DNA from 4 places in the Exiguobacterium artemiae 7-3 genome. Region 4 is predicted to be linked to each of the others. Evidence: predicted binding sites of a transcription regulator. Region 4 holds the regulator's gene; each other region holds the start of a gene.
What was found. The regulator Rex, encoded in region 4, represses fermentation and respiration genes when NADH is low (regulators of the CRP and FNR family bind a similar motif). The targets are predictions, from matches to a motif close to TTGTGAAATATTTCACAA.

Region 1: P402_RS0106175 (cytochrome ubiquinol oxidase subunit I) is a predicted target of Rex. The motif match lies at 3,920-3,937, and genes of this name have one in related genera.
Region 2: cydD (thiol reductant ABC exporter subunit CydD) is a predicted target of Rex. The motif match lies at 3,107-3,124, and genes of this name have one in related genera.
Region 3: adhE (bifunctional acetaldehyde-CoA/alcohol dehydrogenase) is a predicted target of Rex. The motif match lies at 4,903-4,920, and genes of this name have one in related genera.

What each region holds. Positions count from the first base shown of each region.
Region 1 is NZ_KK211190.1:1,037,595-1,044,999, reverse strand. It holds gene P402_RS0106190 (Cof-type HAD-IIB family hydrolase) at 1-484, shown strand, start outside; gene P402_RS0106185 (potassium channel family protein) at 528-1,196, opposite strand; gene P402_RS0106180 (cytochrome d ubiquinol oxidase subunit II) at 1,379-2,401, opposite strand; gene P402_RS0106175 (cytochrome ubiquinol oxidase subunit I) at 2,414-3,802, opposite strand; gene P402_RS0106170 (N-acetyldiaminopimelate deacetylase) at 4,024-5,136, opposite strand; gene P402_RS0106165 (LysR family transcriptional regulator) at 5,120-6,010, opposite strand; gene P402_RS0106160 (disulfide bond formation protein B) at 6,076-6,468, shown strand; gene P402_RS0106155 (FAD-dependent oxidoreductase) at 6,479-7,405, opposite strand, start outside.
Region 2 is NZ_KK211190.1:2,867,413-2,874,817, forward strand. It holds gene cydC (thiol reductant ABC exporter subunit CydC) at 1-1,344, opposite strand, end outside; gene cydD (thiol reductant ABC exporter subunit CydD) at 1,341-3,071, opposite strand; gene P402_RS0115780 (RrF2 family transcriptional regulator) at 3,283-3,765, shown strand; gene P402_RS0115785 (nuclear transport factor 2 family protein) at 3,781-4,170, shown strand; gene ypfJ (KPN_02809 family neutral zinc metallopeptidase) at 4,229-5,074, opposite strand; gene P402_RS0115795 (methyl-accepting chemotaxis protein) at 5,280-6,806, shown strand; gene P402_RS16650 (hypothetical protein) at 6,947-7,405, shown strand, end outside.
Region 3 is NZ_KK211190.1:1,790,640-1,798,044, forward strand. It holds gene P402_RS16475 (phosphotransferase) at 1-625, shown strand, start outside; gene P402_RS0110360 (MBL fold metallo-hydrolase) at 781-1,539, opposite strand; gene P402_RS0110365 (Lrp/AsnC family transcriptional regulator) at 1,657-2,067, shown strand; gene adhE (bifunctional acetaldehyde-CoA/alcohol dehydrogenase) at 2,164-4,758, opposite strand; gene P402_RS0110375 (beta-class carbonic anhydrase) at 5,092-5,643, shown strand; gene P402_RS0110380 (Na+/H+ antiporter family protein) at 5,794-7,116, shown strand; gene P402_RS0110385 (DedA family protein) at 7,323-7,405, shown strand, end outside.
Region 4 is NZ_KK211190.1:270,733-278,137, forward strand. It holds gene P402_RS0102435 (ABC-F family ATP-binding cassette domain-containing protein) at 1-559, opposite strand, end outside; gene P402_RS0102440 (redox-sensing transcriptional repressor Rex) at 716-1,375, shown strand; gene P402_RS0102445 (twin-arginine translocase TatA/TatE family subunit) at 1,375-1,578, shown strand; gene tatC (twin-arginine translocase subunit TatC) at 1,586-2,365, shown strand; tRNA gene P402_RS0102455 (tRNA-Ala) at 2,478-2,550, shown strand; gene P402_RS0102460 (S8 family serine peptidase) at 2,797-6,540, shown strand; gene P402_RS17025 (hypothetical protein) at 6,688-6,846, shown strand; gene P402_RS0102470 (hypothetical protein) at 6,941-7,390, shown strand; gene P402_RS0102475 (hypothetical protein) at 7,405-7,405, shown strand, end outside.

The DNA.
Region 1 (7,405 bases), 770 kb from region 4:
TGGTCATACACTTGTCTATTTAGGTGAAACACAAGGCTTTTCAACCAAGCCATCAGATCAGTTAGTCCAAGAATCACTTGGTGAACTGGATATTCCATTGCCGGTCTTTAATGATCAGGCGTTTACGACACATGACGTCTTCCAAACGCTTGTCTATTGTACCGCTGAAGAAGAAGCCGAGTACACTCAAAATTACCAAGCCTTCGACTTCATCCGCTGGCATCCGAATGCGATGGATGTCATCAATGTCGGTTCATCAAAAGCGGATGGCATCAAACAATTCCTGAAGCTGACGAATATCCGGCGCGAAGATACGTTTGCATTCGGAGACGCGTTGAATGATTTAGAAATGTTACGTTATGTCGGAACCGGTATCGCGATGGGAAATGGTCTTGCTGAAACAAAAGCAGCCGCTGATTTCGTCACCAAACACATTCTAGAAGACGGCATCGAACACGGTCTGAAAGAATTCCAACTCATTTAGTACCCAAAAGGCCGAGGGAATGACTCCTCAGCCTTTTTAGATATTAATTTTTCACTTTATGGATGGCGCGTTCCAAACGATCCAAGTCATCATTTTCGCCAATGACGACAAGATAATCCCCTTTTTCAATCAATTCATCTGCTTGTAATGAAATCATGACGGTTTCGCCCCGCTTGATCGCGACGACGTTTGCACCGTACTTACTACGTAAGTCCAGGTCGATCAATGTTTGATTTGCCATCCGATCACTGACTTTGATTTCGACGATCGAGAATTCTTGTGACAAATCGAGATAATCTAAAATATTCGAACTCATCAACCCATTCGCAATCCGGACCCCCATATCCCGTTCAGGGTGAACGATGAAGTCGGCCCCAATCTTTCGTAATACCTTTTCATGATAATCATTCGTCGCCTTCACGGTAATCGATTGGACACCAAGTTCTTTTAAAATTAAAGTCGTCAAAATCGACGCTTGAATGTTTTCACCAATCGCAACGATGACATGGTCAAAATTGCGAATCCCAAGGCTCTTTAAGACGTTCTCATCCGTCGTATCCGCAATGACAGAATGCGTCGCAATCCCCATATATTCGTTGACACGTTCTTCATCCGAATCAATCGCTAAAACGTCATATCCATTTTTTGATAGTTCCCGGACAATCGAACCTCCGAACCGACCTAAACCAATTACTGCGAACTCTCCATTCATGTTCAACTCTCCTTCACAATTCTGCTTCAGTAGTAGTGTACCCGATTCACTTCTAAATTACTATGAACGCTTTTATAATGCGGTTTTCAGTTTTTAATCCTTGAAATGAACGACAAATCCGCTCAAAAAAAGGGACTGACTTTCGAGTCAGCCCCGGATTTGTTAAGAAATATACATTTCACTTATTTTGCTTTTTTCCCACTGACATAATCATTATCAAACAGGAACAACCGTAAGATCAAATACAATGCAGGAATCAATAACATCAATCCGAAGATAAAGACGACAACAAGTGCCGTTGCCATCGTTTCGTTAACGACCGCTTTATTGATGTCGATGTACGGATAAAGAATGTAAGGAAGGTGTGTATATCCGTATCCGAACCAGGCAACGCCATACTGAGCCATAACAGCGATAAAGGCGATACCGTAGTTTTTCTTCAGGTAAACAAGTGTGACCGCGACGCAGAAGAAGAGGAAACTTGCTGCGAACCACCACCAATTGCCGTTTAAGATGTTTTCATAATGCCACGCCGCCTGATTTTTTAGACCAAAGAAGACTAACGCACAGACAACAATCGTTGGAATACTCCAGAACAATGCCCATTTACGAATCAATGGTGTTGCATTCTCGTCCTTTGCTTTATCCGCATAGAACAACAGGAACATCGCACTGATATAGAGGACGGATACGATTGCAAGCGCGACGACCGTCCAAGAATAGAAGTTTGTGAACAGCTTCGTCCCAAGGAATTCGACTGTCTCATTCGTTTTACGAATGAATCCACCTTGACTGATTGTCAATGTCGTGGACATTGCTGCCGGAATCAATAGTCCTGTTGCTCCATATAAGAAAGTATAGAACATGCTGTCATTTGAGCCGTAGTTGGCAAATGCGTAAAAGCTACCGCGAATCGCAATTAATACTAAGACGATTGAGGCTGGAACAAGTAAAGCTGTCCCGTAATAATAAGCCGTATCCGGAAAGAATCCGACGAGTCCGACGAAGAAGAAGACGAAGAAGACGTTCGTCACTTCCCAGACCGGCGAAAGATAACGGAGAATCAAACGGTTCGTCAGATGATCCCGTTTCGTATATTTTGAATAAAACGCGTAAAAACCGGCACCGAAGTCAATTGAGGCAACGATGAGATATCCATAAAGGAACGTCCAAAGTACGGTTATTCCAAGTGTTTGAATGTCCAACTCGTTCCCTCCTTATTTATTGTCGTCCGCAAACATCGCTTCACCACGTGTATGATGATCATCTGCGAGTTCTTTGCCGACAGGGTTATTTTTAAACATCCGGAGCAAGACGACTGTACAAATCGTTCCGAGCAACAGATAAAGTAAACTGAACAAAATCAACATCGGTCCGACAGCGGTCGAAGTGGTAGCCGCATCAGCCGTTCTCATAATACCATAGAGCGTCCACGGTTGACGTCCGATTTCCGCATACATCCACCCCGCTTCGATCGAAACGATGGCGAGCGGTCCACCGATGAAAATACCGCGCAGTAACCACTTATTGTACGGATTCAACTTTTTGAGTCGGAATGCCAAGATGAACAAGGCTGAAATCGCAGCCAGGTACATACCGATCGATACCATGATATCGAAGAAATAGTGGACAAACAGTGGTGCTTGGTCCTCTTTGGCGAATTCATTTAACCCGATGACTTCTGTATCCGGTGCTCCCCCTGCGAGAATGGATAAAGCATACGGAATCTTGACGGCACCTTTGATTTCATAACTGCCGTCCGCCTGTTCATCCAAGATTCCACCGAAAATCAACTCGGCTTCACTTGTCGTTTCAAAATGCCATTCTGCTGCTGCTAATTTTTCCGGTTGGTATTTCGCCAGGTATTTCCCGGAGAAGTCTCCAACTAAAGCTGTTGAGAAAGCAAAGATTAATCCGGCCATGACAGTTAAGCGAAGGGCTTTTTTATGATATGCCGTTTCTGCTGCCGACAAAGTTTTCTTCCGTAACAGATGGAAGGCCGCAATCGCTGCCAAGATGAAGGCAACCGTCAAGTAAGCGGATACGATGACGTGCGTTGCTTTTGTTGGTGTCGCCGTATTAAACATCGCTTTCAACGGTTCGATTTGCGTGAGTGTCCCGTTGACGATTTTAAATCCTTCTGGTGAGTTCATGAAAGAGTTGACCGTCGTGATGAAGAAGGCAGATAATGTCGCTCCAATGACGACTGGAATCCCGATCAACCAATGCAACCATGGATTTTTAAATCGATCCCATGTGTACAGGTAAATTCCGAGGAAAATCGCTTCAAAGAAAAAGGCGAAAGTTTCCATAAATAACGGTAATGCGATTGTTTGACCAGCTACTTGCATCAATGATGGCCATAAAAGCGACAATTGTAACCCAATCGCTGTTCCTGTTACGACACCTACCGCTACGGTTACGATATAACCACGCGTCCAGCGTCGAGCTAGAAGAATATAGTCTGAATCTTTTCGTTTAATTCCGATGTACTCAGCTGCGAGTACCATCAATGGAACCCCTACCCCAATCGTCGCAAAGATGATGTGGAATGCTAATGTGAGCCCTGTCAATAATCGACTGAGCATGACTGGATCATTGAACATGTGTATAGCCCCCTCTTTCTAGACGTACTTCTATATATTGTTTATATCCGTATCATAGAGAACATAATCATTTGTGTCTGTTTTAAATGTTTGATGTAACAAATTGTTCACATATACTCGTGATTTATTTCACAAAACGTTCGAAAACTGTTCTCTTCTATAAAATGAAAGCCCTTTATCCATTTTTTCATGAATAAAGGGCCGATTGTCACGTCTTTTGTTTAGACGTATTCGCGGAAATAATGATCGAGTAAATTAATGACGAAGGGAATGGCATCTTCATCTGGATTCAAGGTCGGTTGGTGTAATCCAGACGTTGCATTATTCACACCAAGCCAAAACATCATGCCAGGAATTTCTTTTAACATGAAGCCAAAATCTTCGCCTGTCATTGCAGCATCGCACTCAATATAATTCGCATTCATTTTGACGAAAGACGAAAATTTATCGACGACTCGTTGATCGTTAACGACTTCATAATACCGATTCCCGAACTGCAAATCGATTTTTACACCGAATGAAGCTTCGATGCCGCGTACGATATCCCGCACACGTTGCTCTAATTTTTCCATGTCTGTTCCGTTAAGCGCCCGCATCGTTCCGTCGAGTAGCGCCCGACCGGCAATGACATTCTCCCGGATTCCCGCTTCCACTTTTCCGATTGTAATGACACTGCAGTTCATTGGATTGATTGAACGACTGACAATCGTCTGAAGCTGCATGATCAATGCCGCCTGGGCAACAACCGTATCAATCGTCAAATGCGGAAAGGCCGCATGACCGCTCTGTCCATAAATCGTGATATGAACTTCCCGGGCACTCGCAAACAAGACACCTGGCCGGCTTGCAATCGTCCCGACCGGATATTCCGGCGCGACATGCAGACCATACATCTCGCTCGGACGATACTTTTCAAACAGCGGGCTTTTAATCATCGGTTCTGCCCCACCCGGTCCTTCTTCAGCCGGTTGGAACAGGAAGACGACATCATCCATGACAGGCAATTCGACAATCCGGCGTAACAGACCTAAGGCGATCGATGCGTGAACATCATGACCACAGGCGTGCATGAAGCCGGGATGCTCAGAACCAAACGGCAACCCCGTTGCTTCTTCGATCGGTAATCCGTCGATGTCTGCCCGATATCCAATCGTCCGGTTCCCGGTTAAGCCTTTCACGCGGACAAATACTCCTGTTTCGAATGTATCATAACTTACCCGTTCTTCCGGGTATGACCGGATTTGATCAAGAATAAAAGCTTGCGTTTTAAACTCCTTAAATCCCGGCTCCGGTATTTTATGAAGTTCTCGGCGCATTTCAATTGCGTATTCCATCTGACTGACTTCCTCCTTCTTCTTTGACGATGTCCCAAAACGCTTGGACTTGTTTTAATTCAAGCATCGACTCTGTCGATAGAATCCATGTGTCCCGCTTTAAAATTTTTCCGGATGATGTTTTGAGTGGAATCTGCATCACTTCGCTCGCTTCATGAATCGTTGATTCGGGTAAGATGGCAAAACCAATCCCGTGAAGCGCCATCTGTTTACACGTCTCAATCTGATCAACGACGAGCGTTCGAGCCGGTGGACTCGAAAAGCGATCCTGCCACCATTCTAAAATCTCTTGATAGTACGTCGAGTCACTTTTGAATTGGATGAAAGGACGTTCTGTCTTCCGAAGCTGCTCGAGTGACGTCAGTTCACTGTCCACGAGATACAACGGATCGGAGAACAGCCGTTCCTTCACGCCTTTCCAATCGGGATTTCCGCGGATGATACCGATATGAAAATGTTCTTCCAGCATATGCCGCATCATTTCACTCGACCACCCTGTGACCAATTGGACACGGACGTGCGGATACCGTTCGACAAACCGTTTCAGGACACGGGGAAGCCAATATTGCCCCATAATGGATGCGACAGCAATCCGAAGTGTACCGTAAACCGCTCCTTCTTCTGCCGTTAACTCACTTTTCAGTTCCAGTTCTTTTCGGTTCATTTCTTTGGCGAGTCCGATAACCTTTTCACCTTGCGGAGTGATACTCAGTCCACGTGATGAACGAATGAACAGCTTTGTTGCCCAGCGCCGCTCGATTGCGACCAAACGTTGGCTGAGAGCAGGTTGCGAGACAAAAAGACGTTCTGCTGCCCGTCTCATGTTCAATTCTTCTGATAACGTAATCAACATTTCCATTTCCGACACTTGCAATGTATGATTCGACTCCTCATGATATAAGATGGCATTAGTTTAACACGTTAGAGAGGAAGGTACATATGTCACGGTATCATTTTATGTTGATCGTCTCAACGGTCGCTACTTTAGGCAGTCTGTATTTCAGTGAGATTCGTGGATTCATCCCTTGTCCGTTATGCTGGTGGCAACGTCTGTTCATGTATACGACCGCCATCTATTTGCTAGTATCCTTATTCCGTAATCGTCCGGTCGATGGATTTTTTCTTCGATTATATACGTTACTCGGGTTTGCGGTCGCAGCCTATCACGTCGTACTCGAGCGCTTACCAGACGGAGAAGCACTCTGCACGAACGGTTGCCTCATCAAGTGGGTCAATTATTTTGGTTTCCTGACGATTCCGATGATGAGTCTGATTGCGTTCACCTTATTGGTCATCCTTGCCTTTTATCCGAAACAAAAAAACGCTCAATGAGCGTTTTTTTTTATTTCCATGCCATCGCTACATTCAACGCGCTCGAGAAGGACAATTCGGATAACTGGCCTTCTCCTTCACACCAATCTCCCACAAACGCGAGTGTCCCATCCTGTTCGCCCTGCATAAAACTAGGTAATCCGCTTTGTCCCATCTTCCATTTGATTTCTTGGACGATGGCGCGCTTCATCGTCCGTTCAACGACCAAACGTTCCTGCCATTCCGGATAATGTTGATCAAGAAGTCGATGAATGTGTTTGACTTTTTCCGCCAAATAATCTGGATTTCCGACTTCCTGATGCGCAAGATATGCAACGACTTGTAAGACCTGACCATTTTTTGGTGCGATACTCGGATCATAATGAGATAAATCAGTCACGAACAGTTGATGGGTGCGATCGTAAACGTATGAGAACGGTGTCTTGAGATATGGACTGATTCCGATATCGTAGACGAGAACTTCCACCGGTTCATATTGGGCAAAAGGTTCGATAAAGGATTGGACAGAAGCAGGCAATGCGAGTTTTCGCATATCACGGGGCGGAAGCGCCAAGACAACCCGGTCAACAGTCCATTCCGTTTTTTTCCGATCACGCAACCGGTACCCTTGTTCTTTTTCTTCAATCGCTGTGATTTTGGTTTTCCGATGAATCATCCCTCCCTGCTCCTGCAGGACACGTTCCAACTCATCGATCAGAACTTGCCATCCGCCGGCGATATACGAAACCGGTTTTCGTGTCCGAAAGAGTTTACGGTAATAGTCAAAATAGACGACTGACGGAATGTTTTCAGGTTCGGTCGTAAAGAAATTACTGGAGGCCAAATCAAGCATCAGGCGGGACACATCTTCCTCGACTTTTTCTTGGACCAACCATTGACCAATCGACAACTCCGGCACTCCCTTTTCAAGACGGAGAACCGTTTTCACAACTTCCCA
Region 2 (7,405 bases), 2.6 Mb from region 4:
CGAAAGACCGACCTGTTCGAGTGCCCCGATCATCTGCTCATCCGTTGCCTCGCTACTGGCGAGCTTCAGATTGTCGCGAATCGTTCCGTAAAAGAAATGGTTCTGTTGCAAGACGACATTCGAATGTTGCCATAACGCTTCCGGATTAATCTCTTGACCCGGAGTTCCTTCAATCCGTATCCCGTCGGCCGGGTACATCCGCAACAACAGTTGCAACAGCGTCGATTTTCCGGAACCGCTCGCTCCGACAATCGCCGTTTTACTGCCTGCAGGGAACGTCACGTTGACATTTCGTAAGACCGGACGATCCTGCCCGGGAAACGTGAAGCTGACGTGTTCCGCACGGAGTTCCGGAGCCCGCGTCAATGCAAACGGGCGATATTCCGGTTCCGCTGTCGCTTCGACGACGTCATCGAGCCGACGTGCCGCATGACGGCTGTCTTCGAAGAAGCCCGGTAAGATCGCCATCGGTGCGGCATTTTCAAACACCGTCAACGAGGTCATGACGAGTAAGGCCAGGAAGACACCGTCGAGCTGCCCGTCAGCAACCAGATAAGCACCGAGTCCGAGGACAATCCAGGAAATAATCAATGTCGCCAGTGTATTCAACGCAAGGTTCGAGACGGCGTGTAGCCCGTTGCGTTTTTCTTCTGCCACGTAACGTGCTGCGACGGCATTCAGTTCCGCTTCCTTGTTCCCGAGTTGTTGATAAATCTTTAAGTCCCGGTAGCCTTGGAACAGTTCCGTCACTTCTGTCGACAGTTCCCCGCGCCGTGCCCGAACGGACCGGGCAAACCGTTGTTCCCGGTAGGCAAACCAGCCAGGAATGATGAATCCCGTCAAAATCAGACCGAACACGAGGACAAGCGCAACACTGAGTGAAAAGAAACTGACGAAAAAGATCGTACACAGGAAAACGAGCACCAAAATGATCGGTGGATACACGACGCGCAAAAATGTATTTTGCAGACTTTCGACGTCCCCGACAATCCGGGCGAGCAAATCACCACTCCGGTACTTCGCAAAGATGCCCGGTGCGAGCGTTTCAAGACGTTTATAAAACGTCGTCCGTAAGTCGCTGAGAATCGTAAACGTCGCCCGGTGCGAGTAATAACGTTCTGCATACCGGCTGACAGCCCGTGTCAGGCTCGAGATTTTCTGCAGGGCAATCAAAACAGCAAGTGTCTGGATCGGTGGCAATAAGGCGGCTTTTGAGATCAAAAAGCCGCTTGCGGCAAACAAGCCGACCGCCGTGATGCCGGCCAAAACACCAAAGAAAATCGAGAGCACGATGTCCCGTTTCTGGTGCAACATCAAGCGAAAAATTCCCATCAACTCTTTCATCGTGTTTCCTCCCCTCGTTGAACGGCACGCATCATCGCATACTCCGATTCGCGTCCGAGTAATTCTTCGTGTGTCCCACGGTCGACGATCTGTCCCGCTTCCAGCACGACGATTTGATCCGATTGTTCGATCGTATGCAGACGGTGGGCGACCGTGATGACAGTCGCTTCACGTCCTAAGACGGTCATTGCTTCCTGTAATATCCGTTCCGTCTTGACGTCAAGACCGGTCGTCGGTTCATCAAACAAGATGACGTTCGGTCGTTTCAGGAAAGCACGTGCTAACGCAACACGCTGTTTTTCGCCGCCGGATAAGCCGCGTCCGCCTTCCCCGATTACCGTGTCGAGTCCGTTCGGCAGTTGTCCGATCAATTCAGTCAGACCGGCATCAGATGCCGCCTGCTCAATCGCCGGTCTCGATGCTTCGCGCAATTCACCGATTGCGATGTTATCCGCAAGTGTCCCGGCATACAGGTACGGATGCTGGGAGATATAACTCAGTTGACGGAACCAGCTTGCTTCCGTAATTGTCTGACGATCTTGACCGTCCAACAACAGCTGTCCGTCCTGCGGATCGGCAAGACCTGCCAGTAATTGAAGAACGGTCGATTTTCCGGCACCGCTGCGGCCAATCAAGGCAACCTTCTGATACGGTTCGATGACAAGATTCAGTTCAGTCATCGCAAACCGGGCATCGCGGTACGTAAAGGCGACATCTTTCAGCTCAATCCGCGGCGGATGGCCTGCTGATAATTCAGTTTGTCCGAAGACGACACTCCGGTCATCTTCCGTCAGTTCAGCCGCAATCTGTTTTGCGGCGGCGACACTACCGCGCCCCGTATGGAAGGCAGCGCCCATCTCTTTTAAAGCTAAATAGTATTCCGGTGCCAGAACCAACATCAGAAAGGCCGGCACGAAGGTGATGCTTTGGAACAAAATCAACCGTAAACTGACTTCAAGCGCAATCATCCCCATGCTGAGCATCGAGATGAATTCGAGCATCAGCGATGACAGGAAGGCCAGTTTTAAGACAGTCAGCGTAGCGTCCCGAAAGTCGAGACTGCTCCGTTCGATGACGTCCTGCTGGGCTTTCGCCCGACCAAATAACTTCAACGTCGTCAGTCCCTGTAACGTATCGAGGAACGTTCCGGAGAAGGCATTCATCTTCTCGAGCTGCGTATCGGCCCGCTTTTGCGTCATGATCCCGATGACGATGTAAAACAGCGGAATGAACGGCGCCGTAATCATCATGACCAGTCCCGTCACCCAGTCATAGCTGAAGGCGGCAATCAGCACCATCAGCGGAACGATCGACGTCTGGATAACTTTCGGCAGGTACTGGCTATAATAGCTGTCCATCTCATCGACGGAATCGAGCAGGACACTGACCTTTTTTCCGGATTGTCCTTCGAGCATCGATTCAACAGAGTTTTTCGTATATTTCGCGACAAGTGCCTGGCGTAAGTCTTGTTTGACCCGTGCCGCAAGATTCGTCCCGAGACGTCCGTTCCAGTACGTGACGCCGACGCGCAGGACAAGCATCCCCAACAGGACACCAAGCAATGGAATGACTGCCGCGAACGGATCCCCTTGCAGGAAAATCCGGTCGACAATGATGACAATCAGATAGGATTGACCGATGACGGCGACGCCCATCAGGACGGCTGCAAGCATCAGTTGTATAAAAATCGTACGCGGAATCGTGATGATTCCTTTGAGTGGATTCATAAGAAAACGTCCTTTCACTAAGTGTGAACGACTTTTAGTGAATATTTTCACATATCGTACATTCAGTATACCGAATCCATTCTGTTGATGCCACGGGTATGCTGTCGAAAAGGTGTGACGGTTTTGTGAGGGACCTTTTGTTGGACAATTCATCTATCCGGATGTATTGTAGATAATAGTTATCCACGTTATATAGAAAGGAGAATGTTTCATGCAAATGAAAACAGGCGTCGAACAATCGGTGTACGCGATGCTCTTATTGACGTTTTTACCGGAGAAGGGTGTGTTGCCTGGAGAATTCATCAGTCAGCAACTCGGCGCTTCCCCGACCTATTTTCAAAAACTGCTTCGGAAGCTCGTGAGTGCGGATCTGCTGATTTCTGTTCCCGGTGCCAAAGGCGGCTTCCGTCTGAAAGCGTCACCGGAAACAATTCGTGTGTTTGATATTTATGAAGCCATCGAGGGCAAACAGTCATTATATGCTTCAAGCGGTGTCTTCGAAGACTTGATGGGCATCCAAAACCAAAACATCTGCCTGTTATCCGACCTGATGGCGGAAGCGGAACAATCCTGGCAGTCGACGCTTAAACGCGAGACGATCGATTCGATCCGCCGTGAAATTTATTTGAACTGTCCGCCCGACCATCTGACAAAACTGCAAAGCTTAATCGAAGAAAAAATGATTCGCAACTAAAAGGAGATTATTATGATGAACACTACTACACTTGACCGTTATTTTGATTTATTTGACGCTTCCCGGACCGATGAACAAGCCTTCACCGATCTTGTTTCCCTGTTCTCGGACGATATCACGTTCGTCTTAAACGGACAGGAACAGCATGGAATCGAAGCCTGGAAACAGTTTGTCCGGATGGTGTTCACCGCTAATCAGGATATTAAGCACATGTATGCAGGATGGCTGCCTTCAGAAACAGGCGATACGCTTGAAACACGATGGGCCGTTTGTGGTAAGCGTGCCGACGGATCGGTCTTCACGCAAGACGGAACGGATATCGCCCGACTGGATGCGGACGGAAAAATCGTCTATCTCGCCAACGTCCCCGATGATACTGCGATGTTCAATCAATACAATTCTTAATCACAGATGAAAGACAAAAGGTCTCACTTCATGCGAAGTGAGACCTTTTAATGCTGCTTTATAAATTTTTCGCCTTGAAGGTGTCGCCACCTTCAATCGTTCCATTATCAAATCCTTTTTGGAACCAACGTTCTCTTTGCGCCGACGTACCGTGTGTAAAGCTTTCCGGTACGACATAGCCTTGCCCTTTTTTCTGCAATGTATCATCTCCGACGGCATTCGCCGCACCAAGTGCTTCGTCGAGATCGCCTTCTTCAAGCAGATTTTGCCCTTGTGCGTGATGTGCCCAGACACCGGCATAATAATCCGCCTGCAATTCAAAACGGACAAGATACTTATTGAACTTCTCTTCGCTCATCTTTTGGCGGAGCGGCATGATTTCGTCTGATTTCCCAAGCAACGTTTGGACATGGTGCCCGACTTCATGGGCAATGACATACGCCATTGCGAAGTCTCCCGGTGCCCCGTATTTATTTTGTAACTCATCATAAAAACTAAGATCGATGTATAATTTCTGATCACCCGGACAATAAAACGGTCCGACCGACTTTCCGGCTTGCCCACACGCTGAACTGACCTGATCGGTATATAAAACGAGCGTCGGTTCTTTATAGGTCATACCGTCCTGTTTAAATTCCTTCGTCCATACTTTTTCCGTATCCGCCAACACAACGGATACAAAATCAGCCGCTTCTTTTTCTTTGGCAGTTTCCTGGTACTCGCCTTGACTGTCACCTTGCGAATCGGACAGCCCCCCGAGGATATCCGCCGGATTGCCACCCATCAACGTGACGACGATTAAAATGATGATTCCGAGTCCGCCACCAATCCCGGCGACTCCTTTACCGCCCATCCCCCGGCGATCCTCGACGTTCGAACTTCTTTCCCTACCCTTCCATTTCATACACAGTTCCTCCTACAAGTCTCAATGCATTTCTATACCCTAGATCGTGTCTGTTTAGCCGTGATTTCCTATTTTAAAATTTAATTTTATTTTAAGTATCTTGAAGCTAAACAATCTTATTTTCCCGACCGATAGTGGTATACGTTTAACATGTTTACTCGTGATTTGTTTCACTTTTTAATAGAAAATGGGGGAATTTTATTTTATGAAACGTCAAAATCAGCTTATGCTTTGGATCAGTTTCTTTGTCGTCATCTTGTCACTGATTGTTCATGGTTTACACCGCTTCACAGATTTTGCTGACGGATATCAAATCATTCGTGGAAACGTCAGTGCTGCCCCACCGACCGCTCTGATTTGGATTGCTTTGTTACCGGTCATTTGTTTGCTTGCTGCTGCTGTCCTGTACCGGATGCAATCACGAAGTGCGACCGTTCCGCTTCTGTTGACGCTGACATTGACATTTTCCAGCATGTCAATCGTCGCTGGCGGAAACGGACTCGTCGAATACCATTTCTCGATTTTTATGGTCTTGGCATTGATTGCCTACTTCCGTCGGATTGATTTGATTCTTGTCAGTACCGTTCTGTTTGCCGTTCAACATTTTGCAGGCTTCTTTTTTGCACCGGCGCTGATTTGCGGTACGACCGGTTATCCGTTCAGCATTCTGATGATTCATGCCGTTTTCCTGATTTTAACCAGTGCTGCGCTTATCATTCAAATTGCCGTTCAAAATAAAGAGCGTCAAGCGGCATCACGCCGTGAAGCGGACGCAACGACGCTGATTACGAATGTCAGTCAGCAGATTGAATCTCTGGTCGGCAGTTTAAAAACGAATACGAAACACTTACAGCAAGCGGCTGTCCAGTCCGTCGAAGCAACGAACCAAATCGCGACGGCGATCGCACCAATCGTCCATTCTGCCGACGGCCAACACCAATCGATGCAACAAGGAACAGATCAGTTGCACCAGGTTAACACGTCCATCGCCTCGATCCAATCGAAAATGGCACAGACCGTCACGACGACGGAACATATGACGAAACGCGCGTTGACCGGAAACGAGGAGATGAATCTGATGGACCGCCGCGTCGAAGAGATGGTTGAATCGACGAATGGTCTGCATACTTCTGTCACGGCAATGGCCAGCCGGTCGGATAAGATTCAAAAAATCCTCGCCAGCCTGGAAGCCATTGCCGGTCAGACCAATCTATTGGCATTAAATGCTGCCATCGAAGCGGCACGTGCCGGGGATGCCGGACGGGGATTTGCCGTCGTCGCAACGGAAGTCGGGCATCTCGCTGTTCAGTCCCGTAGCTATGCAAACGAAGTAACGGAAGTCTTGCAGGCCCTGATTGCCGATACCGATCAAATCAAAACGACTGCCGCCGGTTATACGAAAACACTGGCTGAAAATCAAGAAATGACGAGCCGTGTCCGTCAGACTTTTTCTGATATCACGCAACTCGTTCAAGAAGTTGAACAAAGTATCAACTCGATTCAAACAGCCCGTCACGGAGTTGGTGTTCAGATGCTCGACATTGAACAACGAATGGAAACGACCCGAACCGCTTCACTCGAAGTCCGGCATGGCATTGAATCGACTGCCGTCTCACTCGAACAACAAACGACTGTCCAACACGAATTTGAAACGATGACCCAGTCACTCGGTCAGATGACAAGTTCCTTGGAACAATTGGTTGATGAATTGACCAATCACATCGAAAGGTAATTTAAACCAGGCAGGCTCCTCCTTCAGACGGAGGAGCCTGCTGTCATTTTTGTTAAAATTAAGTGAAGCTGTTCTAGGAATCATCCCAGTACATCCCGAATAGTAAGAGAATTGACCTTTTTTGAGAGAGGAGTTCCTTGATGCAGACCTCACTACAATCACTACTCGATGCTGCCCGCAGATTTGGTCGAACCTATCGCAAAGATGCTCTCGTGTTAACCGGCGTTCTCATTTTGATTGTTCTGTACGGCGCCCCCCTGCTGAAACCGGGAATGGTCGTCTTCAGTGATATGTCATTTGGTCTCTCGTCCAACCGGTATCTCGAGGAAATTTTTGGCGCCTGGAACAACCGCTGGAGTACGACGACCTTGTTGAACGTCGCCCGTCTGATTTACATCTTTCCTTTTTACCTGCTCAGTCTACTGTTTGGTGCGTCCGGTCCGATCTTGATCAAGTCGTTTATTTTTGGCTTGTTGATCGTCTCCGCTGTTTCGATGTTTGCTTTGACGAAACGGTTGCATTCGGTCTACGTCTCACCTCACTTTTCTTTTTTATCACTCGTCGCCTTTGGTCTCGCCGCTTTGTTTTATGCCTTGAAT
Region 3 (7,405 bases), 1.5 Mb from region 4:
GTCCTCGCTGCCGATTCAACAAACCGCTGCATCACCTGAGTCTCCGGTTCCATGGGACACATTCGCAGAAAAAATCCGCCAGCAAGGCCACACACTGCTAGAACCTTATTGGACGGACTTAAAACGAATCAAACGTTGGGACAACGAGGCGTCTTCTGCCCTAAAACAATTGCGAGGAACATCGGTTCTCAGTCACCGCGATTTGGATGCCAAAAACGTGTTATGGAAGTCCGGTGCACCGATTCTCATCGACTGGGAATCGGCCGGTCCGATTCATCCGATGCACGATTTTTTAGAAACGATCCTTTATTGGTCGCTCGATGAGCAAAATCATGTGCGACGAGACCATTTCGAGGCATTCGTCAAAGGGTATCATGCGGCAGGCGGTCGACTTGACTATCCTCTTGAGCCAGCTCTGTCCGCTGGATACGCGAGTAAACTCGGATGGCTTGCCTATAGTCTGTCCAAAGCCCTTCGCCTTGAGACCGTAACTGAACAGGAGCAACAAGTTGCCGTTCAACAGGTGCTCGAGACGTTAAAAGCGCTCGAAGATTACGAAGTCCTTTGCCCGGTGATCCGAGAGTGGTGGCAAGATCATCCCGAGAACACCTCTCGTACGATTTAAGAAGGAGTTAAACTTATATATCTATATGTCGATGGATCACACTTACCTCATGACGCTGATTGAAATGAATCGATACGCTAAAGCAAAAACCTTGTTTGATACGTATGAGATCAATGAAGTTTCAAGTGCATCGCCTCCGGGAACGCGACTTATACTTAAAACACAAAACGTTCGCCATCTTCCGGCACGATCAATTGAGCAGAAAAGTGATGTTCGTCAGCAAACGTTCTTAAATCTGTTCGAGACAATGCCCAATGGTTCACAGCTTCCATATGCACAGAAAGAATTTTTGCGGTTGGTGCGGCCTCGTGGACAGCTAAGACGTCTTCTGCTCCCATGACGAGCGATCCCCCTTCATCAAACTGGTTATCGCCCGCGTTGACGACGATGACTTCCGGTTGATGCTGCTCGATCACTTTCTCCACTTCTTTATACCAGACCGTATCTCCGGCAATATAAACTGTTTTTTCATCCTCATGCTTAAAGACGACCCCACACACCGAACCGGCGATTTCTAAAATGGGGCCTCTGCCATGTTCCCCTTTTGTTTTAATCAATTGAATTCCTTCAAAAACGGTATTTTCTTCTAAGACTTCGACGTTTTGGAATCCGCTGTTTTTTATTTCTTGAGCATCTTGTTCATTCTGAGTAAACAACGGGATATCTTTTGATAACGACTCTTTCGCCACATCATCCCAGTGATCGAGATGTAAATGCGTGACAATGACCGCATCTGCATCAATAATGGAGTCGAGCGAAGCCGGTAAGTCGACCAACGGATTTTTTTGATCTTGTCGTGCCGAATTCGGAAATGCCGGATAGGCTCCCTTATTTGCTAAAAACGGGTCAATCAAAAATGTTTTACCGGCATAGTCCAGTTTTAACGTTGCATTACGGATATGTTGAATGTTCATGTGTTCCACTCCTTTTCGTTGTTAGGAGCCTAGTATATAATTTGAATGTCATCCCGATACAGGGCTTACTGAAGGTCTTTTTGCTGTTTTACTTTACTTATGAAGGGATTGGAAATCGTGTTCGATCAAACGGACTTACAAATCATCGACGAGCTGTCACAAAACAGCCGGATCACGATGAAAGAATTGGGTCAAAAAATTCACTTAAGTGGACCCGCAACATCTGCCCGGGTCTTGAAATTAGAGGAACAGGGTATAATCGAAGGATATACGATTCTTCTCAACCCCTTAAAGATGGGGTATACGATCCATGCGATGATCAGTATTTATACGAAAGATACCCACCATCAACCGTATCTCTCGTTTCTCAAGAAACATCCGTTGTATGTTCTGAATAATTATAAAATCAGCGGGGACAGTTGTTACCTGCTCGAATGTCGCTTTCCATCTAACAAGGAACTGGATTCGTTTTTAACGGAATTAAATGAGCATGTGAACTATCAATTATCGATTGTGATTAACAAATGAGTGAACGCGACTTCACGATTATGAACACACGAAAGCCTTGCCTCCGTTAACCGGAAGCAAGGCTCTTTTGAATTGCCATGATGTTTTTCTCTCTATTTAGATACCTTCGTAAGCAGATTCCATGATTTGACGGAGTTCCGTCACGAGCGGCATTTTTGGATTCGCTGTCGTACATTGATCCTCAAACGCATCGACGGCCATCTTGTCGAGTTTCGCTTCAAAATCGGCTTTTTTTATGCCTTGGGCTTTGAACGACATCTTGATGTTGAGGCGTTGTCCGAGTTCACTGACAGCTTGGATAAACGATTCAACCCCTTGTTCCGTCGTTGTTGCCGGCAGACCGAGGTAACGGGCGATTTCCGCATAGCGTTCATCTGCAATGAACGACTCGTATTTCGGGAAAGCTGCAAGTTTTGTTGGTTTTGATGCATTGTAACGAATGACGTGCGGCATCAGGATCGCATTCGTCCGACCGTGTGGTGTGTGGAACTCCCCACCGATTTTGTGCGCGATTGAGTGGTTGATGCCGAGGAAGGCATTCGCAAACGCCATTCCGGCCATCGTTGAAGCATTGTGGACTTTTTCGCGTGCTTCGGCGTCTGAACCGTTATCATATGCACGTGGCAAGTACTCAAAGATCATCTTGATTGCTTTTAACGCCAGTCCATCCGTGTAGTCGTTCGCAAGCACAGAGACAAAGGCTTCCGTCGCGTGTGTCAAGACGTCCATCCCAGTATCCGCCGTGATTGAGGCAGGCACCGTCATGACGAACTCCGGATCAACGATCGCAACGTCTGGTGTCAACGCATAGTCAGCAATCGGATACTTGACGTTTTTCTCTTTATCGGTGATGACGGTGAACGGTGTGACTTCTGAACCCGTACCGGAAGTTGTCGGAATGGCGACGAACTTCGCTTTGTTGCCGAGTTCCGGGAACTTATAGGCCCGTTTGCGGATATCCATGAATTTTTGGCGCAGATTCGAGAATGTTTCGTTTGGTTGCTCATAGAATAACCACATGCCTTTCGCAGCATCCATTGCAGATCCCCCACCGAGGGCGATGATCAAGTCCGGTTTGAAATCGTGCATCGCTTGCGCACCGATCTGAACAGTCGTCACGGATGGATCCGGTTCGACTTGGTCAAAGATCCGGTAGCTGACGCCTGCCGGCAAGTTACGGATGACTTTGTCGGCATAGCCGAACTCGACCATCGATTGATCGGTGACGATCAATGCCCGGGAGACATTTTGAATTGATTTCAAGTATTGAACGGAGTTTTTTTCAAAGAAAATCTTTTCCGGTACTTTGAACCACTGCATGTTCACGCGTCGTCTCGCCACCTTCTTGACATTGAGTAGATGTTTCGCCGTTACGTTTTCAGAGACCGAGTTTTTCCCGTATGATCCGCAGCCGAGTGTCAGCGATGGTGTCAATTCATTGTAGAGATCGCCGATTCCACCGTGTGCCGATGGGCTGTTGACGAGAATCCGACACGCCTTCATCCGGAGACCAAACGCTGTCATCAACTCATCATTCGTCGTATGAATGACCGCCGTGTGACCAAGTCCACCGATTTCAAGCATCCGTTCGGCGACGTGGAAGGCATCATTCGTTGAGGCGACACTGTAAGCACCGAGGACCGGGCTTAATTTTTCGTGTGACAACGGTTCTTCTGCACCGACTTTTTCGAGTTCTGCGACAAGCATGACCGTGTTGCTCGGAACATCGATGCCGGCTTTTGCTGCGATCCATGTCGCTGGTTTCCCGACGATGTCCGCATTGACGGCACATGTATCGGTTTTGATAACGAGCGCTTCGAGACGTTTTTTCTCGTCCGGCGTACAGAAGTAGCAACCGAGTGCTTCCATTTCTGCCCGCACTTCGGCATAGATCTCTTGATCGACGATGACCGCTTGCTCGGACGCACAAATCATTCCGTTATCAAATGTTTTGGAGAGAACCAAATCACTGACGGCGCGTTTGATTTTAGCTGATTTTTCGATGTAACACGGTACATTACCCGGTCCGACACCAAGTGCTGGTTTACCGGTTGAGTAAGCGGATTTGACCATGCCGGCTCCACCTGTCGCGAGGACCATTGCGATATCAGTGTGATTCATCAAGACTTTTGTTGCTTCAAGTGACGGTTGTTCGACCCACTGGATACAATCTTTTGGTGCACCGGCTTTGACGGCAGCGTCACGTAATGTTTTGGCTGCTTCGAGTGAACATTGTTGCGCTGACGGATGGAACGCGAACACAATCGGGTTACGCGTTTTGATCGCGATTAATGCTTTGAACATCGTTGTTGATGTCGGATTCGTCACCGGTGTGACGCCACACACGACGCCGACCGGTTCTGCGATGTAGGTGATGCCGTTTTGAACATCCTCTTCTAAAATTCCGACCGTTTTTTCATCACGAAGACTATTGTAGATGTATTCTGTTGCGAACATGTTTTTGATCATTTTATCTTCAAAGACACCACGACCTGTTTCTTCAACTGCGAGACGTGCCAGTTCGACGTGACGTTCAAGACCGGCAAGTGCCATGTCCCGGACGATCGCATCGATTTTCGTTTGATCAAATGTCAGTAATTCTTGAAGTGCCGTTTGACCTTTGGCGACGATTTGATTGATTGCTTGTTCGACAGGTGAGACATCTTGTTTGATTTTTTCTTTGACAGCCATGTTAGGTTTCCTCCCTATTTTGGAACGAATCTGAGTCTGCATTTCCCTACTGCATGTTAGGAATGCCAAGCTGATTTTAAATAGTTTGTGCTTTCCTTCACAAATCAATCATACCGCCTTTTGTTACATTTGTGCATGGCTATCCTGTGAACTATTTCACATGGATGAGAGCGTTTTCAAAGAAACAACCTGTTCTGACGCAAGGATTCGCTTTTTTGTCCCGCTCCTGTGATAACTGTCACAGCAATCGATGAATCTGCTTGTCTGACCAATCGTTCATCGTGTACGCTAGAAATAGTTCCATCATTCATTTGTCTTAAAGGAGGAAGTTTCATGTCAGTCGTTAATCAAATGCTTGCGTTTAATCAACAGTTCGTCGAAGAGAAACAATACGAACCATTCATCTCGGATAAGTTCCCGGATAAGAAGGTTGTGATTCTGACCTGTATGGATGCACGTTTGACGGAGCTCCTTCCCCACGCACTTGGTCTGAAAAACGGTGATGCGAAAATCATCAAAAATGCCGGGGCTGTCCTGTCCCATCCATTCGGATCCGTCATGCGGTCGATTCTCGTCGCCCTTTATGCCCTCGGAGCGGAAGAAGTCATTGTCATCGGACATCATGACTGCGGCATGAGCACAATCGATCCGGCGAAGATGATTGCCGAAATGCAGGACCGTGGAATCAATGAACAGGTGTTGCACACACTCGATGCTTCCGGCGTCGACTTGAAGCAATGGTTGCGCGGCTTCACATCCGTCGAAGAAAATGTCAGCCACTCGGTTGGATTGATTAAAAACCATCCGCTGTTGCCGCCGGGTACGGAAGTCCACGGACTCGTCATCGATCCGGGAACGGGAAAACTCGATCAAGTCGATTGCTGAATCACGTTTTAATGAAGAAGAAAGGTATGACCGGCCTCAATCTGACGTCGGTCATACCTTTTTTTGTTTTTTTCTTGACAGTCAAAAGAACGGTCTGTATGATACTTTAGTATAGTACAGTGATACCAAAAGAAAGTGTGGTTTTAGTTCATGTTTAATGCAGTCATTATTGCCGTTGCTCTATTATTTCTTTTAGCCATCTTCCGGGTCCATATCGTCCTCGCGATGGTTCTCAGTGCCGTCGCCGGCGGACTGATCGGCGGTCTCGGCATCAACAAGACGATCGCGACGTTCGCTGAAGGACTTGGCGCCGGGGCCGAAATCGCCCTCAGTTATGCCTTACTTGGTGCGTTTGCTGTCGCCTTGTCAAAAACCGGTCTTCCGGATGCCTTGGCACACGCCTTGATCAAACGTTCGAAAGGATCCGCTGACGCAGCGTCAGTCAAGAAGTTAAAAGGCTTTATCGTCTTTGCAATCTTGTTACTCGCGATCAGCTCACAAAACGTTTTACCGATTCACATCGCGTTCATCCCGATCATCATTCCACCGCTCCTTGGTCTGTTTAATGAGATGAAGATTGACCGCCGCCTGATTGCCATCGTCATGACGTTTGGTCTTGTCACACCGTACATGTTCCTGCCGGTCGGCTTCGGGGATATCTACTTGAACCAGATCCTTTTGCCGAACATTTCGAAAAACGGAATGGACACGGCTGGTGCTTCCGTCATTCAGGCAATGGCGATTCCGGCACTCGGAATGCTCGTTGGTCTGTTGATCGGTCTTTACGTTTACCGGAAACCACGGGAATACGAAATGCGGAATATCGCTCCGGACGACTATGAGATTCCTGTCATCACGAAAACAAAACTGTTCCTCAGCGGACTCGTCGTCCTCGCGACGCTCGCCGTCCAGTTGACGACCGAATCGATGATTTTCGCTGCGACAACAGGTCTCGTCCTGTTTCTACTTCTTCGTCTCGTCCGCTTCAGCGAAGCAGACGATGTCATCACCCGCGGTATGCGGATGATGTCGTTCATCGGGTTCGTCATGATTTCAGCGAACGGATTTTCGAACGTCCTCCGGAAAACCGGTGACATCGATCCGCTCGTTGAGAATTCAAAAGCCTTGATGGGCGATTCCCAACTCGTTGCCGCTTTCGTCATGCTGTTGATCGGACTGCTCGTCACAATGGGGATTGGTTCGAGTTTCTCGACGGTTCCTGTCATCGCTGCGATTTTCGTCCCGCTTTGTGTCCAGTACGGATTCAGTCTGGAAGCGACGATTGCTATCATCGGGACAGCCGGTGCCCTTGGCGACGCCGGAAGCCCGGCATCCGATTCGACGCTCGGTCCGACAAGTGGACTGAACGCCGACGGACAGCATGATCACATGCGCGAAACCGTCATCCCGACGTTCCTGCACTACAATCTGCCGCTGCTCGTTTTCGGAACGATTGCCGCGATGGTGTTATAAACCGTTCATTGTATGATGGAACCAACACCTGTTGAGGTGTTGGTCCTTTTTTTCCTTCATTTGAAAGTTTTGCAGTTCAATCTGTCAGATTGACCCCAAACATTCCATATGTATATTTGATTCGCAAGATTAACGAATTTTTCTTCCATTTTCCCACTTTCTTCTCTAATATAAAGGAATGAAGTGAAGCAGAAGGAGTGTTCCATGTGTTATCTCAAGTTGTTAATAACGTTTTATTATATCTCGCTGACTTAGGTTATTTCGGAATCGCCCTTGGATTAATGATTGA
Region 4 (7,405 bases):
GTTCCGGTGCCTGGAGCAACATCTTCGCCAGGGCAAGCCGGGTCCGCTGTCCACCAGAAAGCGTCTGAATCCGGCGGGAATAATCGTCCGGATAAAAACGCATCCCGTGTAAGACAGAGCGGATGTTGGCTTCGAACTGATAGCCGCCGGCTTCCGAGAAGTCGTGTTGCGCTTGATCATACGTTTTCAGGAGACGGTCATAGGCAGTCGGATCATTTAATATGTGCTCCATGCCCATTTCGATTTCCATCCGGCGAAGCGCCCGTTCCTGATCCTGCAGATGCTCAAAGACGGTCAGCATCTCGTTCCAAATCGATTCGTTCGACTCGAGTCCGCTGTCCTGCGCGAGATAACCAATCCGGACTTCCTTGCTTTTCATGATCTCCCCCGAGTCATGTGACAGCTCCCCGGCGATGATTTTTAAAAGTGTCGATTTTCCGGCACCGTTTCGTCCGACGAGGGCGATCCGGTCCCGTTCCTGTACTTCGAGTTTAATATTGTCTAAAATCGGCTCTACGCCGAATGATTTTGAGAGTTGGTTTACTTGTAAGAGAATCATATCCATCCATCCTTCCACCCTTTAGTCTATCACGAAAAATCCTGCCGAATATAATATTTGTTACTCTATGTGAAGTGGTTTACAATCAAGGGGAGTAGAATTCTTTGCATTGATTTGGGTGCCACGTCAGAACGTGGCCGAAGGGGGAACTGCAGTATGAATGGGCCAGACACAAAAATACCACAAGCAACGGCGAAACGACTGCCGTTATATTATCGTTTTATCCAGAGTCTCTATAACTCCGGCAAGCTGCGCGTCTCGTCAGCAGAGCTCAGCGAAGCGGTCAAAGTCGACTCCGCGACGATCCGTCGTGACTTTTCCTACTTTGGGGCGTTAGGGAAAAAAGGGTACGGTTATAATGTTCAACATTTGTTAACATTTTTCCGAAAGACACTCAACCAAGACGAGGTCACGAATGTCGCCTTAATCGGGGTCGGACATCTCGGAACAGCGTTTGCAAATTATAACTTTTTAAAGAATAATAGTACTCGTATCGTCATCGCGTTTGACGCCGATGAAGACAAGGTCGGAACGACGACGCAGGACGTTCCGATTTATCATGTGTCGGATATGAAAGAACAAATCAAAGCGAACCATGTCGATGTCGCCATCTTGACGGTACCGTCCCAGTTCGCCCAGTCAGTGGCGGATGAGTTAGTTGAGTACGGTGTGACCGGCATTCTGAACTTTACACCGGCCCGGTTGAATGTACCGGCCCATGTCCGGGTGCATCACATCGATCTGTCAATCGAGCTGCAGTCGCTCGTCTATTTCATGAAGCATTATTCGCAATCAGCTGAAGGAGTGAAATCATAATGGAAAACTTAATCCCGTTAACACTTGGTATTGGACCGGCAAGCATCGCCTTGATCGGTGTCGTCGCCCTCATCATCTTCGGACCGAAGAAATTACCGGAACTCGGCCGCGCGGCCGGTCAAACGTTAAAAGAGTTCAAGAGTGCGACACATGGCATCATGGAAGATGATAAGGACAAAAAGGACGAAATGAAAGAGAAGTGAGTGAATCATGGCGATCGATCAAGAACAGAGTGTGACATCGCACTTAGATGAACTGCGTAAGCGGATCATCTGGTCGCTCATCATCGTGGTAGTCATGTTTATCGCAGCCTTTCCGCTCGTCCGGCCGCTCGTCCGTTTCTTACAGGCCGACTTAAAGGAACTCGGAATCGGTTTAAATGCGTTTAACGTCGTTGATCCGCTGATGTTATATCTGAATCTTGCGTTCATCATCGCAATCGTCTTGGCGTCCCCGTTTTGGATGTACCAGCTTTGGGCGTTCATCCGTCCCGGTCTGCACGACCAAGAACAAAAAGCGACGTTGACGTACATTCCCGTGACGTTTTTCTTATTCCTCGCGGGCGTTTCGTTTTCTTATTTTTGGCTGTTGCCGTTTTTACTGGAAGTATCAACGGAACTCGGACAAGAGCTTGGGATTGAACAGGTCATCGGGGTCGAGAACTATTTCAGTTTCCTGATCCGGTTGACGATTCCGTTTGGTCTGTTGTTTCAGTTACCGGTCGTGACGATGTTTTTGACACGGCTCGGACTCGTGACGCCGTTCTTCATGCGGAAGAATCGGAAGTATGCGTATTTTGCGCTGTTCGTGATCGCGGCGTTGATCTCACCGCCCGACATCACATCGCATTTGATGATTTCTGTTCCGTTGTTCGTCCTGTATGAAATCAGTATCATCATCTCGGCACGGACGTATAAAAAAGTGCTGATTCTCGAGCAACAGGCGGAACTGGAACGACAGGCAGATCTGATGCGTGAGTTAAATAAGTAAAAAGAAGAAGCTTTTTCTTGCCGTGATGGCAGGAAAAGCTTTTTTTTGTAAGCGGTCTAATTTTATATTGAAAAAATGAACAGAAGTGGTTATACTCGTAATAGAAACACACGGGGGCTTAGCTCAGCTGGGAGAGCGTTTGGCTGGCAGCCAAAAGGTCGTCGGTTCGAGCCCGATAGTCTCCATATCGCTTTACCTGCCGAAACCTTGGGAAACCAAGGTTTTTTTATGTCCTTTTTTATTTACCTGTAAGAAATAGATAAGGAAATATAAGGATTTATACCTTTTGTGATGTAATAAACAAACAAATACTTTTAAAAAGCACCAAATTTAAATTGTATATTAAGCGAAAGTTAATTAAACTAAAAATACAGAATTTTCGTTTAATACGTTTTTGCTCCACATTACATTTTTGGAAAAGAGGAAAAAGAATGAAGAAAAAGAAGATTGCTCTGATGGCAGCTGCCCTCATGACATCTTCCAGCCTAGTTCATGCTGAGGGACACGTGTCATCACAAAAAGTGGATGTACAAAAGCCACAAGCACTCTCACTGAAAAAAGCGGGTCAAGAAAAGTCATACAGTCAAAACGAAAAAGTACGGATTGTCGTCGAGCTCGATCAAAAAGCAGCGATTGAACATGCACAAGCACAAAATAAGCGTTACAGCACGTTAAGCAACACGGAAAAAATTATTCTTAAGAATCAAATCGTCAATAAACAAAAAGAAGTCAAAGCAGCGATTGCCCAAAAAGATATTTCTGTTTCGTATAAAGAAAGTTTCACAACTGTCTTGAACGGTTTCAGCGGCGAAGTCAAATACGGTGAAATCAAAGAGTTGAAGAAATTAAGCGGCATCAAAAATGTACATATTGCACACGAATATGCGCGTCCAGAAGTTGAAAAAGGCGCGACACCAAACATGTTGCACAGCAAAGACATGGTCAATGCGAAGGAAACATGGCAGGACTACGGCTATAAAGGTGAAGGAACAATCGTTGCCGTCATCGATACGGGAATTGACCCGACGCACAAGGACATGGTCCTTAGTCCGGAGACAAAAGTTGATTTGACGTCTTCAAAAGTCGAGAGCTTTAAATCGTCAAAAGGCTTAAAAGGAAACTACTTTACGGAAAAAGTCCCGTACGGTTATAACTACGCCGATCATGACAGCGAAATCCGTGACCTCGGAGCAGGCGCTTCGATGCACGGGATGCACGTTGCCGGTACGGTTGGTGCCAACGGCGATGAGACGAACGGTGGCATTAAAGGTGTTGCACCGGAAACACAACTGCTCGCAATGAAAGTCTTCGGCAATGATCCAGGTATGCCGTCGACATTCAGTGATATTTATATCAAAGCGATTGATGATGCGATTGCCCTCGGTGCAGACGTCATCAACATGAGTCTTGGTTCAACGGCATCCTTCGTTCAAAAAGATGATCCAGAACAAAAAGCGATCGTCAATGCGATGAACAACGGTATTTTATGTGCGATTTCAGCCGGTAACTCAGCTTTTGCCGGAAGCGGTGCCGGAAATCCATACGCGTCGAATCCGGATGTCGGTGTTGTCGGTTCACCTGGACTGATCAGCGAATCGCTTCAAGTCGCGTCTGTTGAAAACACGCAATTGACACTTGAAGGTATGGCATTGACGGTCGACGGGCAGGATGCCGGTTACCTGGCGTACCAAAAACAAGATTCACCGAACCCGATTGCGGTCTTTGATAAAGAAAAGATGGATGTCGTCTATGTCGGTGATGGCAGTGAAGCCAACTATGCCGATAAAGACGTCAAAGATAAAGTCGTCTTCGTCGTCCGTAACGGCGGTTTTAACTATGCGATGATTCAAGCGGAAGCCGAAAAACAAGGGGCAGCCGGTGTCATCGTCCGTGGTCGGGTCGAGCACGGGGACTATGTCAGCATGGCACTTAACAAACCGACGATTCCACTCGTCTCGTTAAGCATCGCAGACGGCAACGAGCTCGAAGTAAAAGCGAAAGCCGGTAAGGCACTGACAGTGACGTTTGACGGGAAAGCCGTCTCGACACCAAACCCGGTTGCCGGTGAAATGTCTGACTTCACATCATGGGGTGTGACGCCGAACCTAGACTTCAAACCGGAAATCACGGCACCAGGCGGAAAAATCTATTCGACGCTTAATAATAACGAGTATGGCGTCATGAGCGGGACATCGATGGCAGCACCACACGTCGCCGGTGGAACGGCACTCGTCATGCAACGGATTGATAAAGACTTCAAGGTCAGTGGCGCGACACGCGTTAAACTCGCGAAGACCATCTTGATGAACACATCACGTCCGCAGCTGGATTCAGGTAAGTACAATCAGGAAGCGAAGACTGGCAATTACTACTCACCACGTCGTGAGGGAGCCGGACTGATGGACTTGCATGCCGCCATGAAAACACCGGTCGTCGTAACGGAAACGAAGTCGGGTGAAGGAAAAGCAGCCTTGAAACAAGTCGGCGACAAGTTCAGCTTTACGCTCGACTTAAAGAACTACAGTAATGAAAAGTTAACGTATAAACTTGCCGGAACGGTTCAATCGGATCTTGCCGTCCAAGGTCAAAATTTCCTTGAAGCGAACGGAATCTTCAAAAAAGGAACAGTTGATTCGGTTGATGCCAACAAAGGGACGTTCCCGATTTCCTTTACGGTCGGCTCGAAGAAAGCAAGCTCGGTCGCGATCAACGCGAAGAGTACGACAAAAGTCAACGTTACGGTTGATTTAAAAGATACAGTCGATTGGGCAAACGGTGCACCGCTTGAAACCATCTTCGAAAACGGCTACTTCGTCGAAGGATTCGTCCGTCTGATCGATACGAAGAGCAAAAATCCTGAGTTGACAGTTCCGTACGTTGGTTTCAAAGGAGCATGGGACAAAGCACCAATTGTTGATGCACCACTCTACGATGACAACACGTTCTACGGCGTCACAGGTCTTGCGACAGAAGTGAAGGATAACTTCAACTTCCTCGGAACGAATGCTGCAGGCGACGTCGTTAAAGAAAAAGTCTCGTTCTCACCGAACGGTGACGGCAGTGCCGATGAGGCCTTCCCGGTCCTGTCGTTCTTACGGAACGCGAAAAAAGTCGAGTACTCGATTCTTGACCGCAATAAATCAACACTCCGTAAACTCGAAACGCAGTCAGACGTCATCAAAAACTATTACGATGGCGGATCGGAAGATGGTTTCACACCGGTGACGAATGCGGCATGGGATGGAACGGTCAACGGTTCAAAAGTCAAAGATGGTCTGTACTACTACCAGGTCAAATCGGTCGTCGATTATCCGAATGCGAAATGGCAGACGGCGTTATTCCCGATCTACATCGATACAAAAGTTCCGGCAGCAACCGTTAAATGGGATGCTGACAAAAAAGCAGTTTCCTGGACAGCCGGTGACCAAGGAACGGGTATCGCTTCATTCGATATCCTGGTCGATGGAAAAAGTGTATTGGAACAGCCGCTTGCGCCATCTGCTAAAAACTACACGTTGACGGATCTGCCGAGCCGAGCAAAAGTCACGTTCGTGGTATCAGATTACGCCGGCAACAGCGTGAAGAAAAACGTCAACACATCAGGTGTCGATAAAGCCGTTCCGAGTGTCCAGATCGATACACCGGAAGCACTGGGCTTAACGACATCACAACAAGTGACGGTTTCAGGAAACGTCGCGGATGAGTCTGGTGTCAAATCATTCAAAATCAACGGAAAAGCCGTTAAATTACGCTGGGATGCGGTTCAACAACACTATGCATTCAGCCATGACATCACGTATACGACAGATGGTGTGAAGTCGTTTAAAGTCGAAGCCTATGATGGAAAAGGCAATCGTGTTGCCTTCAGCCGTCAAGTCATCATCGACTCGGAGCGTCCGACAATCCGCGTGACAGCACCAAAAACGGTTTCAAGCAAAACGAAAACAGCCAAGATGACGATTGTCCTGCGCGATAACTACGATGAGTTACGCTTTGATCTGAATGGCAACGCCGAATACCGCCGTTCGTTCAAGGAGCCATACGAGATGCGCGCCTTTAAGAAAACGATCAACAAGACCGTTACCTTGAAAAAAGGTCAAAACGTCTACAACTTGAAATTAAAAGATCTAGGCGGCCATGTCGTCGAGAAGAAAGTCGTCATCACGAAGAAGTAAGGATTTGAAAGCAGTGTTGGTCCCGGTGGACGTTCGCCGGAATCGACACTGTTTTTTTCGCAGTGTGTTACAGAAAGGCTTTCGGTGTTTATCAAGTTCCGGGAATGGGAAATTTCTTTATAGGTTATTTTTTGAGGGGGAACTCGTATGAATCCATTTACTACACTCATTGCCTTCATCGTCGGCTGTCTGGTTCTGTATCTCGGAATTCGGGATAAGAACGGTTGGTTGATTGGTGTCGCAATGATTCCGCTTGCCATTGTTGCATACAGTGTCATCTATCTAATCATCCAGGTCTCGGCCTAGAAACTTCTTTTGCAGAAGTTTCTTTTTTTTTGAAACATAACTGGTAAAATGTAAGTATATGACAGTGAAGAACAAACGAAAGGAACGTGCCCGAATGGAAACTGTAACGGTTCAACAAACCGAATTAAAGGCGCTATATCAACACATGCATCAACGAACGACCGCTAAATTATGGGGTGTCTTGGCTCTGTTCTTATTCGTCAGCAATATGATCGAACGACCGTTGTTTGCCTTAATCATTCCGATTCTGTATTTCATATATGATGTAGTGATGCAACGCCGCCGTTTTCAAATCGTTGCCCGTCACACGTCAAAAAAATCAGCAGACCGTCTGTTCCGTCTGCATGTCGGCGTCGGCCTGTTTCAATACGGAGCGCTGGCTGCGTTGATTGTTCTCACGGCTAATCGTTCGAGCACGGTCTTTTTGCTCGGACTGTGTCTTGGCGTCATCCCGTTTTACTGGCTCTGCAGACGCTTCTTGACGTACCGCTCCAAACAGATTGATCCGACCTATATCAGCGAAACAGAGATTCAGCAAGGATAAAGGAGGAAAGCCGGA